Regions from separate parts of the Simplicispira sedimenti genome, predicted to be linked through region 1. Evidence: predicted binding sites of a transcription regulator. Region 1 holds the regulator's gene; each other region holds the start of a gene.
The links. Region 1 encodes HrcA, which represses chaperone genes, less so after heat shock. Its sites were predicted from a motif close to TTAGCACTCNNNNNNNNNGAGTGCTAA; they were not measured.

Region 1 (5,413 bases):
GTTCTACGTGCTCATGCAACTGCGCGCCGAACTGCGCCAGCGCGGCGTGTTCGACGCCGCCCAGCAGCCGCGCCTGGAGCCCCTGCTGCCCCTGGTCGCCCTGGGCACCGTGGCCGATGTGGTGCGGCTCGACGCCAACAACCGCCGCCTGGTGGCGCAGGGCCTCAAGCGCATCCGCGCGGGCCAGATGCCGCCGGGCATTGCCGCGCTGTTGCGCGTGGCTGGGCGCCAGGCCCCGCTGGCCACCACCTTCGACTTCGGCTTTGCGCTGGGTCCGCGCATCAACGCCGCCGGGCGCCTGGCCGACATGACGCTGGGCATCGAATGCCTGCTGACCGACGACGCCGCGCACGCCGACCACCTGGCGCAGCAGCTCGACGCCATCAACCGCGAACGCCGCGAGATCGAGGGCGGCATGCGCGAGCAGGCCCTGCTGCTGGCCGAAGATCTGTTTGGCGCGCAGGACGAGCCACCGCCCGCCGTCAGCGTGTTCGACCCGGACTTTCACGAAGGCGTGGTCGGCATCGTCGCCTCACGCATCAAGGACAAACTGCACCGCCCCACCTTCGTCTTTGCCGCCAGCGGTGCACCGGGCAAGGAACACGAGCTCAAGGGCTCGGGCCGCTCCATTGCGGGCTTTCATTTGCGCGACGCGCTGGACCTGGTGGCCAAGCGCCACCCTGGCGTGCTGCTGCGCTTTGGCGGCCACGCCATGGCCGCGGGCTGCACCGTGCCCGCCGAGCGCTTTGCCGACTTCGAGCAGGCCCTGGCCCAGGTCGCCCGCGAATGGCTGGACGCCGCCACCCTCACACGCCGCCTGGAGACCGACGGCCCCCTGGCCCCCGAGTGGCGCCGCGCCGACCTGGCCGACACACTGCAGCGCGAGGTCTGGGGCCAGGGCTTTGCGCCGCCCGTGTTCAGCGAGGAAGTGGACATCCTCAGCCAACGCCTGGTGGGCGAACGCCACCTCTCGCTCAAACTGCGCCACCGGGGCGAGCCGGTGGACGGCATCTGGTTCGGCCGCACCGAGCCCCTGCCCGCACGCGCCCTGCTCGCCTGGCGCCTGGACGTCAACGAATGGCGCGGCGAGCGCAAGGTGCAGTTTGTGGTGGAAGGCGCGCAGGAATAGGGCCAGCCCATACCAGCGACTGCCTGCGCACCATCGGCAGAACATTGCAAAACATACCCTACCCACCTATACCATATAGAATGCCACGCCATGAGCCACACCATCCGTGACAAAGCCAAGCTGCTGGCCCGCGTACGCCGCATCCAGGGCCAGGTACAGGCCCTGGAGCGCGCGCTCGAAGCTGGAAAGGGCTGCGCCGAAATCCTGCACCAGATCGCCGCCGTGCGCGGCGCCACCAGCGGCCTGATGACCGTGGTGCTGGAAGAACACGTGCGCGCGCACATCGCAGACCCCGCGATCACCAGCGCCGCCGAACGCACTCAGGGCGCCGACGAGCTGATCGAGGTGCTGCGCTCCTACCTCAAATGAACCATGCACACTGACCATCTCTCCCCCTGGCAGCACGATCACCGCTTCGACACCGGCAACGCAGCCGCAGAGCGCGGCACGCGGGTGGTTGTGGCCATCACCGTCGTGGCCATGGTGGTGGAAATCACGGCGGGCTGGTGGTTCAATTCGATGGCCTTGCTGGCCGACGGCTGGCACATGAGCTCCCACGCTTTCGCCATTGGCTTGTCCGCCCTGGCCTATGCCGCCGCGCGCCGCTATGCCAACGATCCGCGCTTTGCCTTTGGCACTTGGAAAATCGAAATCCTGGGCGGTTTTGCCAGCGCCACCTTCCTGCTCGGTGTGGCGCTGATGATGGTGGTCGGCTCGGTCGAACGCATATTCTCCCCACAGACCATCCAGTACCAGGAAGCCATCGTGGTGGCCATTCTCGGACTGACGGTCAACGTGGTGTGCGCGCTGATCCTGGGCAAGGCACACCACCACGGGCACGGACATGCACACGGCCATGACCACAGTCACGACCACGGCGCGCACGATCACGGCGCGCACCACCACGCACACCACGACCTAAACCTGAAATCTGCCTACCTGCACGTGCTGGCCGACGCGGCGACCTCGGTGCTGGCCATTGCGGCACTGCTGGGCGGCTGGATGCTGGGCTGGCAGTGGATGGACCCAGTCATGGGCATCGTGGGCGCCGTGCTGGTCGCCGTCTGGGCCAAGGGGCTGCTGGCCGACACCGCCAAGGTACTGCTGGACCGCGAGATGGACCACCCCGTGGTCGCTGAAATCCGGGAGGTGGTGGAAACCAGCCCCCAGGACGGCGACATCCGGGTCACCGACTTGCACGTCTGGCGCGTAGGCCAGCAGGCCTATGCCTGCGCCCTGACGGTGGTGACCCACGACCGCACACTCACCCCGGATACGCTGCGCCAGCGCCTGTCGGTGCATGAAGAGATCGTGCATGCCACCATTGAAATCCACATATGCACGGCAGATGGGCCACTCAAGCACGCAGGAGGCGCCAGAAAATCGCGCCCCAACCATGCCAGTGCTTGCGGGTGTTTGGTAGGCCCCCGGGGAGTCGAACCCCGCACCAACGGATTATGAGTCCGCTGCTCTAACCAAGCATGAGCTAGAGGCCCCCAGCGTCCGCCCCGGAGCAGGCCCGGTGCGGCGCGGAAAAACAGGCGTGGATTCTACCCGCCGCACCGCACGGCTCAGCGCTGGTGGCTCAGGGCGTTGGAAACCATGCGGGAGGTGATGTCCACGATCTGGATCATCTTGTCGTACGGCATGCGCGTGGGGCCGATCACGCCCAGGGTGCCAACCACCTGGCCATCGACCTCGTACGGGGCGCTGACGACCGAGAGGTCTTCGAACGGTACGACCTGGCTCTCGCCCCCGATGAAGATGCGCACGCCCTGGGCCTGGCTGGAGACGTCGAGCAGGCGCAGGATCTGGGTCTTTTGCTCGAACAGCTCGAAGGCACGGCGCAGGTTGCCCATGTCGCGCGAGAATTCGCTGACGGCGAGCAGTTTGCTTTCACCTGCAAAGACCACCTCTTCCTGCGCTTCATGCAACGCCTCTGAGCTGACATTGACGGCCGCCCGCATCAGGGCGGCGATTTCGCCCTGGAGCGACTCAACCTCGGTGCGCAGGCGCTCGCGCACCATTTCGATGGCCATGCCCGCGTAGTGGGCGTTGAGGTAGTTGGCCGCCTCGGTCAGTTGCGACTGGGTGAAGTCGGTTTCCGAAACGATGACGCGGTTCTGCACATCGCCGTCGGGGGACACGATGATGACCAGGTAGCGTTGCTGCGACAGCCGCAGGAATTCGATCTGCCGAAACACCGAGGTACGCCGCGGCGCCATGACCACGCCAACAAACTGCGACAGGTTGGAAAGCATCTGCGCGGCGTTGGCAATGACTTTTTGCGGGGGCTCGGGCGCGAGTTGCGGCGAGGTGATGTGCTCGCGCTGCACGGTGAGCATGGTGTCCACGAACAGACGGTAACCCTTGGCGGTGGGGATGCGTCCGGCGGAGGTGTGCGGGCTGACGATGAGGCCCAGCTCCTCCAGATCGGCCATCACATTGCGGATGGTGGCGGGCGACAGGTCCAGGCCCGAGGCCCGCGACAGCGTTCGCGAGCCCACGGGTTGGCCCTCGTCGATATAACGCTCCACCAGCGTCTTGAGCAACAACTTGGCACGGTCATCGAGCATGTCACGATTTTAATGATGTAATTTCGGCATGAAACTCCACTTTCGCCATGTGGCCTTGGTAGGCAAGTACCAATACCCTGCCGCCAGCACGGCCGCCTGCGGTGCCCGCAAGGTGCTGGACGACATTGCCCACTTCCTGCACGCCCAAGGCTGCGAGGTGGCGCTGGAGGCGCAAACCGCCGCCACCTCGGGTCTGACGCAGTGCGACACGCTGGACGTCGAAGCCATCGGCAAGCAGTGCGACCTGGGCCTGGTGGTGGGGGGCGACGGCACCATGCTCAGCATCGGGCGCCAGCTTGCACGCTTTGGCACGCCGCTCATCGGCATCAACCAGGGGCGGTTGGGGTTCGTCACCGACATTCCGCTGGAGAACTACCGCGCCACGCTCACGCCCATGCTGCGCGGCGAGTACGAGGAAGACCACCGCCCTCTGATGCATGCCCAGGTGCAGCGCGAGGGGCGTGTGGTGTTCGACGCATTGGCCATGAACGATGTGGTGCTCAACCGGGGCGCCACATCGGGCATGGTGGAGGTGCGCGTGGAGGTGGATGGCCATTTCGTGGCCAACCAGCGTGCCGACGGCCTGATCGTGGCCTCGCCTACGGGGTCCACGGCGTATGCACTGTCGGCGGGCGGGCCCATGCTGCACCCCTCCATTCCAGGCTGGGTGCTGGTGCCGATTGCGCCGCACACGCTGTCCAACCGGCCCATTGTGCTGGCCGACGTGGCCGAGGTGGCCATCGAACTGGTCAGCGGGCGCGATGCCAGCGCCAACTTTGACATGCAGTCGCTGGCATCCCTGCTGCATGGCGACCGCATCATCGTGCGCCGCTCGGAATTCAGCGTGCGCTTCTTGCACCCTCGGGGGTGGAATTACTTCGACACCTTGCGCAAGAAGCTGCGCTGGAATGAAGGAGGATCCTGAGCATGGCGCTCAAACGCATCGTTTTGCGTGATTTCGTGATCGTCCAGACGCTGGAGCTGGATCTGCATGAGGGCTTCACTGCACTGACCGGCGAAACGGGCGCGGGCAAGTCCATCCTCATCGAGGCCTTGCAACTCATCCTGGGTGGGCGCTCCGATGCGGCAGTGGTGCGCGAAGGCGCACAGCGCGCCGACCTGTGCGCCGAGTTCGACGGTGCAGAGCCCCTCACGCCCTGGCTGGAAGAATCCGGGTTCGATGCCCAGCCGGAGTTGCTGCTGCGACGCACCATCGACGCCACCGGCAAGAGCCGCGCCTGGATCAACGGCCTGCCCGCTACCGCCGCGCAGTTGCGCCACCTGGGTGAGCGGCTGATCGACATCCACGGCCAGCACGCCTGGCAGAGCTTGACCCGTGCCGACGCGGTGCGTGACCTGCTGGATGCCTACGCGGGCGCGTCGCCGCACGAAGTGACGGTCTGCTGGGCGCGCTGGCGCGAGGCACTGCGGGCCTGCGCGCAGGCCCGCAGTGCCCAGGACCAGTTGCAGCAAGAGCGCGAACGGCTGCAATGGCAACTGTCCGAAATGGACAAGCTCTCGCCCGCCGAAGGCGAGTGGGACAGCCTGAATGCCCAGCACACCCGGCTCACGCACGCCCAGTCGCTGCTGGAATCTGCCCAGTCCGCCGTGAACCTGCTCGATGCGGAAGATGGTGGTGCACGCGCAGGGCTGTCGCGGGCACTGGACACCCTGCAACGCCAGGAGCACCTGGAGCCTGCGTTCAAGG
Region 2 (5,413 bases), on a different contig from region 1:
CGCCAGCTCAAGCTGCTGGCCCTGCACGCGGGACTCAACGGCCTGGTGGCCTGCATGGCCCGCTCCTACCCGGCCCAGCAGTTGCGCCTGGCACAGGACTCGCTGGAATCGCTGCGCCGCTGTGCCATGCGCCACCTGGGGCAGCAACCGCGCACCACGCTCATCCGCGCCGATCGCCCGCAGGAACTGCAGCGCCTGGCATTGCAATGGCTGGAAAATGCCTGCACTATCAGCGCACCGGGCACCTTCTCTGCGCTACCATCCATTCCCAAAGCAGGCTTCCCCACGTACATCGCCCAGAGCCATTGAAGTGACATACACCGCCAAAGGCCAGCTTGATCGCAATGCCATGCTCCAGCAGTATGTTCCGCTGGTTCGTCGGCTTGCGCACCACATGATCGCCAAGCTGCCTGCGAACGTGGAGCTGGACGACCTGATCCAGGTCGGGATGATCGGCCTGAACGACGCGCTGACACGTTTCGAATCGGCCCAGGGCGTGCAGTTCGAGACCTTTGCCACGCAGCGCATCCGTGGCGCCATGCTCGACGAATTGCGCGAAAACGACTGGATGTCGCGCAGCTCACGCAAGAGCCAGAAAGACATCGAAAAAGCCGTCCAGCGCCTGGAACAAAGGCTCGGACGCAGCCCCCTCGAATCCGAAATTGCCGTCGAACTGGACATGAGCCTGACCGACTACCAAAGCCTGCTGAGCAAGGTGCGCGGCACGCAGCTCGTCTATCTGGAAGACATGACCCGCGGCGGGGAAGACGACGAGGGCTTTCTGGACCGGCACGAAACCCCCGACTCCGAAGCCGACCCCATGGCGCTGCTGCGCAACCAGCGGCTGCGCAGCAGCCTGGTCGGTGCCATCCAGTCACTGCCCGAGCGCGAGCAGTACATCATGGGCATGTACTACGAGCACGATATGAACCTCAAGGAAATCGCCGCCGTGCTGGGCGTGACCGAATCGCGCGTCTGCCAATTGCACAGCCAGGCCATTGCGCGCCTGCGCGCCAAGATGCGCGCACACTGAGCTTTCGCGAAAAGCACTCCGCCACACCGACCGCTCGGACATGAAAAAGGGCCGCTTGCGCGGCCCTTGGAGCGAGAGAAAAGTGGCTCTCAGGCAGAGCTTACATGCCCATGCCGCCCATGCCGCCCATGCCACCCATGTCGGGCATGCCGCCGGCAGGTGCGTCGTCCTTCGGAGCTTCTGCCACCATGCACTCGGTGGTCAGCATCAGTGCAGACACCGAAGCGGCGTTCTGCAGTGCGGTGCGAGTCACCTTGGTGGGATCCAGAATACCCATTTCGATCATGTCGCCATAGGTGTCGTTGGCAGCGTTGAAGCCGTAGTTGCCCTTGCCAGCCAGCACGGCATTGACCACCACGCTGGGCTCGCCACCGGCGTTGGCCACGATTTCGCGCAGGGGGGCTTCGATGGCCTTGAGCACCAGCTTGATGCCGGCGTCTTGGTCAGCGTTGTCACCCTTGATCTCGCCAGCAGCCTGACGTGCGCGCAGCAGGGCCACGCCACCGCCGGCCACGATGCCTTCTTCCACGGCAGCGCGGGTGGCGTGCAGGGCGTCTTCCACGCGGGCCTTCTTTTCCTTCATTTCGACTTCGGTGGCAGCGCCAACCTTGATCACGGCCACGCCGCCGGCCAGCTTGGCCACGCGCTCTTGCAGCTTCTCGCGGTCGTAATCGGAAGTGGCTTCCTCGATCTGGATGCGGATCTGCTTGACGCGCGCCTCGATGTCGGCAGCCTGGCCTTCGCCGTCGATGATGATGGTGTTTTCCTTGCCCACTTCGACGCGCTTGGCCTGGCCCAGGTCGGCCAGCGTGACCTTCTCCAGCGTCAGGCCCACTTCTTCAGCGATGACCTTGCCGCCCGTCAGGATGGCGATGTCTTCCAGCATGGCCTTGCGGCGGTCGCCGAAGCCAGGAGCCTTGACGGCGACGACCTTCAGAATGCCACGGATGGTGTTGACCACCAGCGTTGCCAGGGCTTCGCCTTCGACTTCCTCGGCGATGATCAGCAGGGGACGGCCAGCCTTGGCGACTTGCTCCAGCGTGGGCAGCAGGTCACGGATGTTGCTGATCTTCTTGTCGAACAGCAGCACGAAGGGGTTGTCCAGAATAGCAGCTTGCTTTTCGGGGTTGTTGATGAAGTAGGGCGACAGGTAGCCGCGGTCGAACTGCATGCCTTCAACGACGTCGAGTTCGTTGTTCAGGCTCTTGCCGTCTTCCACGGTGATCACGCCTTCCTTGCCGACCTTGTCCATGGCGTTGGCGATGATTTCGCCGATGCTGGAGTCAGAGTTGGCGGAAATGGAACCCACCTGGGCGATTTCCTTGGAGGTGGTGGTGGGCTTGGAGGCCTTCTTCAGCTCTTCGATCAGGGCAGCCACGGCCTTGTCGATACCGCGCTTCAGATCCATGGGGTTCATACCGGCGGCCACGTACTTCATGCCTTCGCGCACGATGGCCTGGGCCAGCACGGTGGCGGTGGTGGTGCCGTCGCCAGCGTTGTCAGAGGTCTTGGAAGCAACTTCCTTGACCATCTGGGCGCCCATGTTTTGCAGCTTGTCCTTCAGTTCGATTTCCTTGGCCACGGACACGCCGTCCTTGGTCACGGTGGGGGCGCCGAACGAGCGCTCCAGCACCACGTTGCGGCCCTTGGGGCCCAGGGTGGTCTTGACCGCGTTGGCCAGGATGTTCACGCCTTCAACCATGCGTGCGCGGGCTTCGCCGCCGAAAACTACGTCTTTTGCTGCCATGTTTGGCTCCTACAGAATTTGAATCAAATAGGCCGCTAACGCATGTTTATCAAGCGCCAGCAGCTATGAAAAAGTGAGTGAAGCGAAAGGAATTACTTCTCGACGACCGCGAACAGGTCGTCTTCCTTCATCACCAGCAGCTCGTCGCCATCGACCTTGACGGTCTGGCCGCTGTACTTGCCGAACAGGACGCGGTCGCCAACCTTGACGCTCATCGCGCCCAGTTCGCCCTTGTCGTTCTTCTTGCCCGGGCCCACGGCCAGTACTTCACCCTGGTCGGGCTTCTCGGCGGCGTTGTCGGGGATGAAGATGCCCGAAGCGGTCTTGGTCTCGCTCTCGATGCGCTTGACAATCACGCGGTCGTGCAGGGGGCGAAGTTTCATTTGTTGCTCTCCTAGACAAAAGGATGTTTTCACTGGCGATGCCCCCCGACTACCGGGGAGCACAAAAACCCAGCCGAGGCATTGTTAGCACTCATGGCTGACGAGTGCCAATGATAAGGGCAATTCAGCGGCTTTCAAGGGGTGGGGCTTTGGCCCAGGTCGGGCATTCAGGCGCAACAAGCATGCATCCCACGGGTCGATGCAGCGAAATTCAAGGGCATCGACTGTTCCAAAAAACGGAACAGTCAGTTTTATACCGGATGGTTTTTCTTTGAACCACTGAGGCGTACAGTTCAACCCATCGATGAACCACCGCCCCAGGCGACTCACCGAAGGCGGATGTGAACCAGGCACTATGCCCCGTACGCATCCGGTGACTCACCCATCGTTGATCCAAAGGAAACCACCATGTCGTTCTCTCGCACTCTCTCCATCGCTGCTGTTGCTGCTTTCGCTTCTGTGGGCGCCCAGGCCGGTGAACTCTACGGAGCAGGCTTTGACACCCAGGCGCCCTCGACCCTGAGCCGCGCCGCCGTGCACGCCCAGGCCGTGGAAGCCGTCGCGCAGTTCAAGAACTATGAAGTCGTCAATGCCGAGCCAGCCGCATCGTCCACCGTGAGCCGCAGCGAAGTGCGCAGCCAGGCCGTGGTCGCCAACCGCGCAGGCACCATTGCCTCCGGCAACCGCAGCTGATAGCTCCTGCCTGATGCCCTGCCCGCACGGCCCCAGGCCCTGCGGGTTTTTTGTTGTGCGCACAATGCTTGGAGTGCAGGGCTGCGCATGACAGAATCAACCCTCATGCCCGCCTCCACGGACTTCCTCCACACCCAACAGCCTGCAGGCCCGGCCGAGAGCGCCATGAACACGCTCTACCGCGCAGCGCTCGGGCCCATCCGGCCCGAAAGCTACCTGCCGCGTTTCGAGCGTTTTGACACGCTGGGCCGCACCCAGCCTGGCTGGAATTGGGCCGCCAGCCTGTGCACGCTGAACTGGATGGCCTTGCGCCACCTGTGGACGCCCGCCCTCATCTACGTGGCCGCCGCCGAAGGACTGGGGCTGCTGCTGTTCGGCGCCATCCGCACCCTGCTGCCCTGGCCGGAACCCGTGCAATGGGGCTTGGTGGGCGCCTATGCCCTGCTTGCCTTTGCCCTGCCGGGTCTGTATGGCGACGCCATCCTGCACACCGAAATCCGCAAACGCATCGCCCGTGCGCTGGCCAGCACCCGCAGCCTGCCCGAAGCCTGCGCCCAACTGGAACAGCAGGCCGCCAGCAAGCGCCGACTGGCGGGCCTGGCGGCGCTGAACGCGGGACTGCTGGGTGTTGCGGCACTGGCTTACCAGTTTCTGCCCCAGGGCAACCCCGCAGAAACACCTGTGCCCCCTGCCATACCCGAGGCCCCGGTACCCAGCATCAGCGCCAGCGCACCACAGCAAGCCGCCAGCGGCGCACTCCTTTCCCCGCTGCCCGAACCTGCCCCCACTGCGTCGGCCAGCGCCGCCACCGTAGCGGCCAGCGAACCAGCATCCGCCCAGCCAACGGCCAGCACGCCTGTTGCCGCACCACCCGTTCTGGAGCAGCTGCCGCCTCCCTCCCCCATGGCAGCGCCCACTCCCGCCGCTTCGGCGACCACACCACAAGCCTCAGGAACCAGTCCCCGCAGCGCTGCGGTCAAACCTGCCGCCAAGCCCACACCTGCAGCGCGAAAACCCGACAGCAAAGCAGTCATCGGCCCGCAAGTCCCTTCCAGCGCACCCGAGGCGCCCACACCACAGGCCACTGGGGCATCGGCCCCAGCGACCGGCGAGACCCTCCCGCAGGTCGGGAGTCAGCCGGGCTACTACATCAACGTGGGACTCTTTGCCGAAGAAGCCAATGCACGCAAGGCCCAGGCCAAGCTGCTCAACGCAGGGCTGCCTGCCTTCCGCCAAAGCCTGGACACACCCAAGGGCCAACGCATCCGCGTGCGCGTGGGCCCCTACCCCAGCGCAGCACAGGCCCAGGCGGCGGCGCGCAGCATCAAGGCGCTGCACTTGGATGCTGTGGTTTTTCGGCAAGGCGCCTCCGAGAACCGCTGAAGTCAGCAGGCGCCATAGCTATCTGTACGGATACAAAAAGTCACAGTCCACTGCTACCATGGGTCGAAAACATACGGTGCACTTGGGCCACCCCCCGCACCTTGCATAACCAGGAGCGCTGACCGATGCCCGGAACCCATCTTGAAGCACCGCTGTTCATCAAGGAGATCAGCG
Region 3 (5,413 bases), on a different contig from region 1:
CTGGACCGTGACCATGAAGCTGTTCCCCGCCATCGTCACTTTGCACCTGATCGGGGGGCTGGTGCTGTTGGCCTTGTTGTGCGCGCAAGCGGTGCGGCAGGTGCGCACGGTGCAGGGCGTACAACCTGTGCAGCTACCAGTGAACTTGCGCTGGGCCATGGTGGCTGCCCTGGCGCTGGTGTGGATTCAGGTCGCCTTGGGCGGTTGGGTCAGCACCAACTACGCGGTGCTCGCTTGCACCACCTTCCCGACCTGCCAGGGAAGCTGGTGGCCTGCCATGGACTTTGCCCAGGGCTTTGAGATCTGGCGTCCGCTGGGCCTGCTCAAGGATGGAAGCCACATTGGATTTGCGGCGCTCACGGCCATTCACTATGTGCACCGACTGTTCGCCTACCTGGTCCTGGTGGTGCTGGTCGTACTGGGTCTGCGCATGCTGCGTGCAGGGGATTCCACCCATCCCGTGGCAGCGCAGGGACGGTGGTTGCTGGCGCTGGCAGCGTTGCAGCTCGTCACCGGTCTGAGCAACGTGATTCTCGATTGGCCCCTGGCGGCTGCCGTGCTGCACACCGGTGGTGCTGCGGCGCTGGTGGGTGTACTGACCTGGGCGCTGGCGGCCAGCGAGGCCAGCGCATCACAGGCCGTACTGGTGTCATCCAACACGCCCCTGGCGACAGCCAAGGCCAAGGCATGAGCGTGACCGCCGCAGTGTCGCTCCCTTCGCGCCTGGCGCAGTATTACGCGCTGACCAAGCCGCGCGTGGTCCAGCTCATCGTGTTCTGTGCGCTCATCGGCATGGTGCTGGCGGTGCCTGGCGTGCCCACACTCGACCAACTGCTGCGCATGCTGGTGGCCTGCCTGGGAATCTGGCTGGTGGCGGCTGCGGCCGCCGCCTTCAACTGCCTGGTGGAGAAAACCATCGATGCCAAGATGAAGCGCACCGCCTGGCGCCCCACGGCCAAGGGCGAGCTGACCGACATGCAGGCACTGCTGTTTTCTGCGGTGCTGTGCCTGGCGGGTTCGGCCGTTCTGTACGAGGGCGCCAACCCGCTGACCATGTGGCTGACCTTTGCCACGTTTGTGGGCTATGCGGTCATCTACACCCTTCTGCTCAAGCCGCGCACGCCACAGAACATCGTCATCGGGGGGGCTTCGGGCGCCATGCCCCCAGTGCTGGGCTGGGCCGCCATGACCGGCGATGTGGGGCCGCAGGCGCTGATCCTGTTCCTCATCATCTTTTTGTGGACGCCGCCGCACTTCTGGGCGCTGGCCCTATACCGGGTGGAGGACTATCGCAAGTCCGGCCTGCCCATGCTGCCGGTGACCCATGGCAATGCCTACACGCGCCTGCAGGTGTTCCTGTACACCCTGGTGCTGTTTGCCGCTGCCCTCATGCCTTTTGTGTCCGGCATGAGTTCCTGGATCTACCTGAGCGCCGCTGTGTTGTTGGGCGCAGGTTTCTGTGCCTACGGGTTCGCGCTGTGGCGCAGCTACTCGGATGCACTGGCGCGCCGCACCTTCCGTTTTTCCATCGTCTACCTCAGCCTGCTGTTTGCAGCCCTGCTGGTGGACCACTACCTGCAGTGAGAGCCCCGTTCATGCCCCGTCGAAATGCTATAAAAACGATAGCTGCTTGCGCTTTGTTTGCAAGCGCTGGAGCCATTTTTTCCGCTTGTTCCAAAAGCCAGCCCGAGTTCCGGGGGGTAGACATCTCCCAGGTGGACTATGCGCGTGACTTCGCACCGCTCAAGGACCACAACGGCCAGCAGCGGAGCATCAAGGACTTCCAAGGCAAGGTCGTCGTGGTGTTCTTTGGCTACACCCAGTGCCCCGATGTGTGCCCCACCTCCATGCAGGAGATGGCCGAAGTCAAGAAGATGCTCGGTGCCGATGGCGAACGCCTGCAGTCCATCTTCATCACCGTGGATCCCGAGCGCGACACGCCCGAGATGCTCAAAGCCTACATGGCCAACTTCGACCCCAGCTTCCTGGCCCTGGTCGGCAACGCCGAACAGACTGCGGCCTTGGCCAAGGAGTTCAAGATCTATTACAAGAAGGCCGAGGGAAAGACCCCCACAAGCTACACCATGGACCACTCGGCCGGCAGCTACATCTACGACACCCAGGGTCGCCTGCGCGTGTACTACCGCTACGGCAGCGGTGCCGAGGCCCTGGCGCACGATGTGAAGCAGTTGCTCAAGGAAGCCCGTTGAGGCCTGTGGAGTGGGTGCGCTGAAAGCAGCAGGGCTGCACATGGCAGCCCTGGTGTTTCTGGGAGGGGGGGCAGCAGCCCGTCAGGCGAATTCCGCCAGCGCCTTCTTCATCTTTTTCATGGCCGCTACTTCGATCTGGCGGATGCGCTCGGCACTCACGCCGTATTCGGCGGCCAGTTCGTGCAGCGTCATGCCACCCGAGCCGTCGTCATTGACGCGCAACCAGCGCTCCTCCACGATGCGACGGCTGCGCGCATCCAGGCTGTTCAGCGCCGTGGCAATGCCATCGGAGGCCAGCAGGTCGCGCTGGCGCGACTCGATCATGGCCGTGGGTTCGTGCGCCGCATCGGCCAGATAGGCAATGGGGCCATAGGCCTGCTCGCCATCGTCCGACGGGGCCGGGTCCAGCAGCACATCGCCGCCCGACATACGCGTTTCCATCTCCAGCACTTCTTCGCGCTTGACGTTCAGTTGCGCCGCCACCTGATCGATTTCGCTCTCGGTCAGCGTGTTGCGGTGCGTGTCCAGCGCGTCGGCATCGGCCTTGAAGCCCTGCTTCATCGAGCGCAGGTTGAAAAACAGCTTGCGTTGCGCCTTGGTGGTGGCCACCTTGACCATGCGCCAGTTCTTCAGGATGTACTCGTGGATCTCGGCCTTGATCCAGTGCATGGCATAGCTCACCAGGCGCACGCCCTGGTCGGGGTCAAAGCGCTTGACCGCCTTCATCAGCCCCACATTGCCTTCCTGGATCAGATCGCCCTGTGGCAGTCCGTAGCCCAGGTATTGGCGCGAAATGGACACCACCAGGCGCAGATGTGACATCACCAAGCGTCCTGCGGCGTCCACATCATTGCGGTCGCGCAGGGCGCGCGCTGCTTCCTGCTCCTCTTCAGGGGTGAGCAGCGGCAGGCGGTTGACCGCAGAAATATAGGCGTCCAGATTGCCCAGCGGGGGCACCAGCGCCCAAGGGTTGGCAGGCGCCACAGCGGTCGTCGCAGCGATGGTGGGAAGGGTCATTCGGCTTGTCCTTTCCTTGTATGCCTTCATGTTAGCACTCTCTTGGAGGGACTGCTAATTCCGGAGTTCCCCTGGGGTTTGCACAAAATGAGGGGCGGTCAGGCGCGCTCCTGCGTGGCAGACTTGCGTGCCGAGGTCTCTATCCATGACTATTTGTTCCGAAACCCTGAAGGCTGTGACCACCACCGTGGGCACGGCAGAGGATGCGCGCCGCCTGGCGCAGGCTGTGCTGGCGCAGCGCTTGGCGGCCTGCGTGCAGATCGAAGCCATCAGCTCCCACTACCGCTGGCAGGGCGCCTTGCATGAGGATGCGGAGTGGCGCCTGGTCTGCAAGACCGTTCCCCAGGCAGTGGATGGGCTATGTGCGCTGTTGCAGGCCCAGCACCCCTATACCTTGCCGCAACTGGTGGTGCAGCCCCTGCAGGCCAGCGCGGCGTACGCCGACTGGGTGCGGCAGGAGACGCAGGGGACCTGGTAGTTTCAGAACCGGTTCTCAGGCCACCAGGTCGATTTGCTGCGTGCTCCCCACGCCACCGTCTTCACGCAGGTACACGCTGGTGGCGCGCACGGCGCCCAGCGTGCGGTTGTCGGCCGTGCGCAGCGAGAACGGGGTGTCTGCTGCCGCCAGCGCCAAGGCACCCACACCGGCTTCTTGCAGGGTGCGCAGGTGGCCAGGCCCTTCGGCCTCTGGGGTCCACAGGCGCAGTTCGCCATACACGGTGTCGTTGGCATCGATCCAGCCGTTGCCGTCCTCATCGTGTTCGGCCAGTTCGCTGTAGCCGTTGCCCGTGGCGGGGCCGAACAGTTCGCGACCGTCGTCGATGCGCTGGTTCCGGTTGCCGTCCAGTGCCAGGTAGGCGCGCTGGCCTGCCAGCAAGGGCACCTGCTCGGTGTGGCCATCGCCGTCCAGGTCGAAGGCAAAGCGCAGGTCCTGCAACTGCGCGGCCGTGCCGTCAAAGTTGATGACCAGCGGATCCACCGGTTGGACCGCGTTGCCCAGGCGGACCAGCAGGTGCGTTTCCTCGCGGTAGCTGCGCTGCATTTGCAATTGCAGGCTGAAACGGATTTCCTGCCCATCGGCGGTGTGCACCACGCCTTGGGCGGCCCACTGGGTTTGCTCGGTTTCTTCGAGCACGGTGTGCTGTTCGAATTCCAGGCCGAATTCAGGGCGCGGGGATGCAGCGGCGGCTGCACGGGGGTCTTGCAGCACCACCGGATCGGCCGCTGGAGCGTCCGCCAGGCGCAATTCCTGCGCGCGGATGCCGGTCATGCGTTCGATCAGGTCGCGCACCATGGCCAGGTGCGGGGTCAGTGCCTTGGCGGGGTCGGCATCCCGCGCCTTGGTGCTGGACGCGGCCTGGGGCGCAGGCGCGTTGTGTGCCACGGCCGCAGCGCTGGCCGCGGCAAGTGCGCGGGCTGACGGCTGACCTGTGGCTGCGGCAGCGCGCGCTGGGCGCGGGCCTACCCAGGCTTCCAGCCGGGTGCTCTGCGCCTGCACGCGCGTGGCGCTGTGCTGCACCTGCCACTGCAGGGCAGAGGATGTGACTTTCATGGCCGGACTCCCAGGAGCGGATGCCGGCATATCGGCACAACAGCCGCGTTACTTGAGTCCTCGGATCAGGTGCGCTGCGCGCGCACGCGTTGCTCAAACAGCTCCAATGGCTCGGGGCGACCGAACAGGTAACCCTGGAATGCGCGGCAGCCATGCTCAATCAGGAAGCGGTGATGCTCGGGCGTTTCCACACCCTCGGCAATCACGCCCAGGCCGAGCATGTTGGCCAGGGCGATGATGGTGTGGGCGATGGCGGCGTCCTTGGGGTCCAGCATCACGTCGTGCACGAAGCCCTGGTCGATCTTGATCTGGTCGAGCGGCAGGCGCTTGAGATAGCTCAGGCTGGAGTATCCGGTGCCGAAGTCGTCGAGCGAGAAACCCAGGCCGTGCCGCTTGAGTGCATGCATGGTGGCGATGACGCCGGCCACGTCCTGCAGCAGCAGGCTTTCGGTCAGTTCGAGCTTGATGTGCGCCGGGTCCGCCCCGGTGGAGCCGATCAGGTCGAGCACCTGCGCAACGAAGTCTTCCTGGTGGAACTGGCGCGCGCTCACATTGATGGCCAGCGTCAGGTGGGCCAGCCGAGGGTCCGTGCGCCAGCGGGCCTGTTGGCGCAGCGCCGTTTCCATGGCCCAGT

Region 2: a site for HrcA is predicted at 3,248-3,274, ahead of MJ602_RS15500 (co-chaperone GroES). Genes of this name have one in related genera too.
Region 3: a site for HrcA is predicted at 3,259-3,285, ahead of rpoH (RNA polymerase sigma factor RpoH). Genes of this name have one in related genera too.

What each region holds. Positions count from the first base shown of each region.
Region 1 is NZ_JAKVIJ010000010.1:17,352-22,764, reverse strand. Features, by position in the region: gene recJ (single-stranded-DNA-specific exonuclease RecJ) at 1-1,129, shown strand, start outside; gene MJ602_RS11745 (metal/formaldehyde-sensitive transcriptional repressor) at 1,220-1,498, shown strand; partial or broken gene dmeF (CDF family Co(II)/Ni(II) efflux transporter DmeF) at 1,502-2,470, shown strand; tRNA gene MJ602_RS11735 (tRNA-Ile) at 2,547-2,625, opposite strand; gene hrcA (heat-inducible transcriptional repressor HrcA) at 2,701-3,705, opposite strand; gene MJ602_RS11725 (NAD kinase) at 3,734-4,630, shown strand; gene recN (DNA repair protein RecN) at 4,633-5,413, shown strand, end outside.
Region 2 is NZ_JAKVIJ010000017.1:3,804-9,216, reverse strand. Features, by position in the region: gene MJ602_RS15515 (hypothetical protein) at 1-309, shown strand, start outside; gene MJ602_RS15510 (RNA polymerase sigma factor FliA) at 311-1,033, shown strand; gene groL (chaperonin GroEL) at 1,134-2,780, opposite strand; gene MJ602_RS15500 (co-chaperone GroES) at 2,873-3,163, opposite strand; gene MJ602_RS15495 (DUF4148 domain-containing protein) at 3,572-3,856, shown strand; gene MJ602_RS15490 (SPOR domain-containing protein) at 3,944-5,239, shown strand; gene MJ602_RS15485 (hypothetical protein) at 5,365-5,413, shown strand, end outside.
Region 3 is NZ_JAKVIJ010000002.1:142,821-148,233, forward strand. Features, by position in the region: gene MJ602_RS03160 (COX15/CtaA family protein) at 1-691, shown strand, start outside; gene cyoE (heme o synthase) at 688-1,584, shown strand; gene MJ602_RS03170 (SCO family protein) at 1,596-2,210, shown strand; gene rpoH (RNA polymerase sigma factor RpoH) at 2,292-3,227, opposite strand; gene cutA (divalent-cation tolerance protein CutA) at 3,373-3,705, shown strand; gene MJ602_RS03185 (hypothetical protein) at 3,721-4,779, opposite strand; gene MJ602_RS03190 (EAL domain-containing protein) at 4,845-5,413, opposite strand, start outside.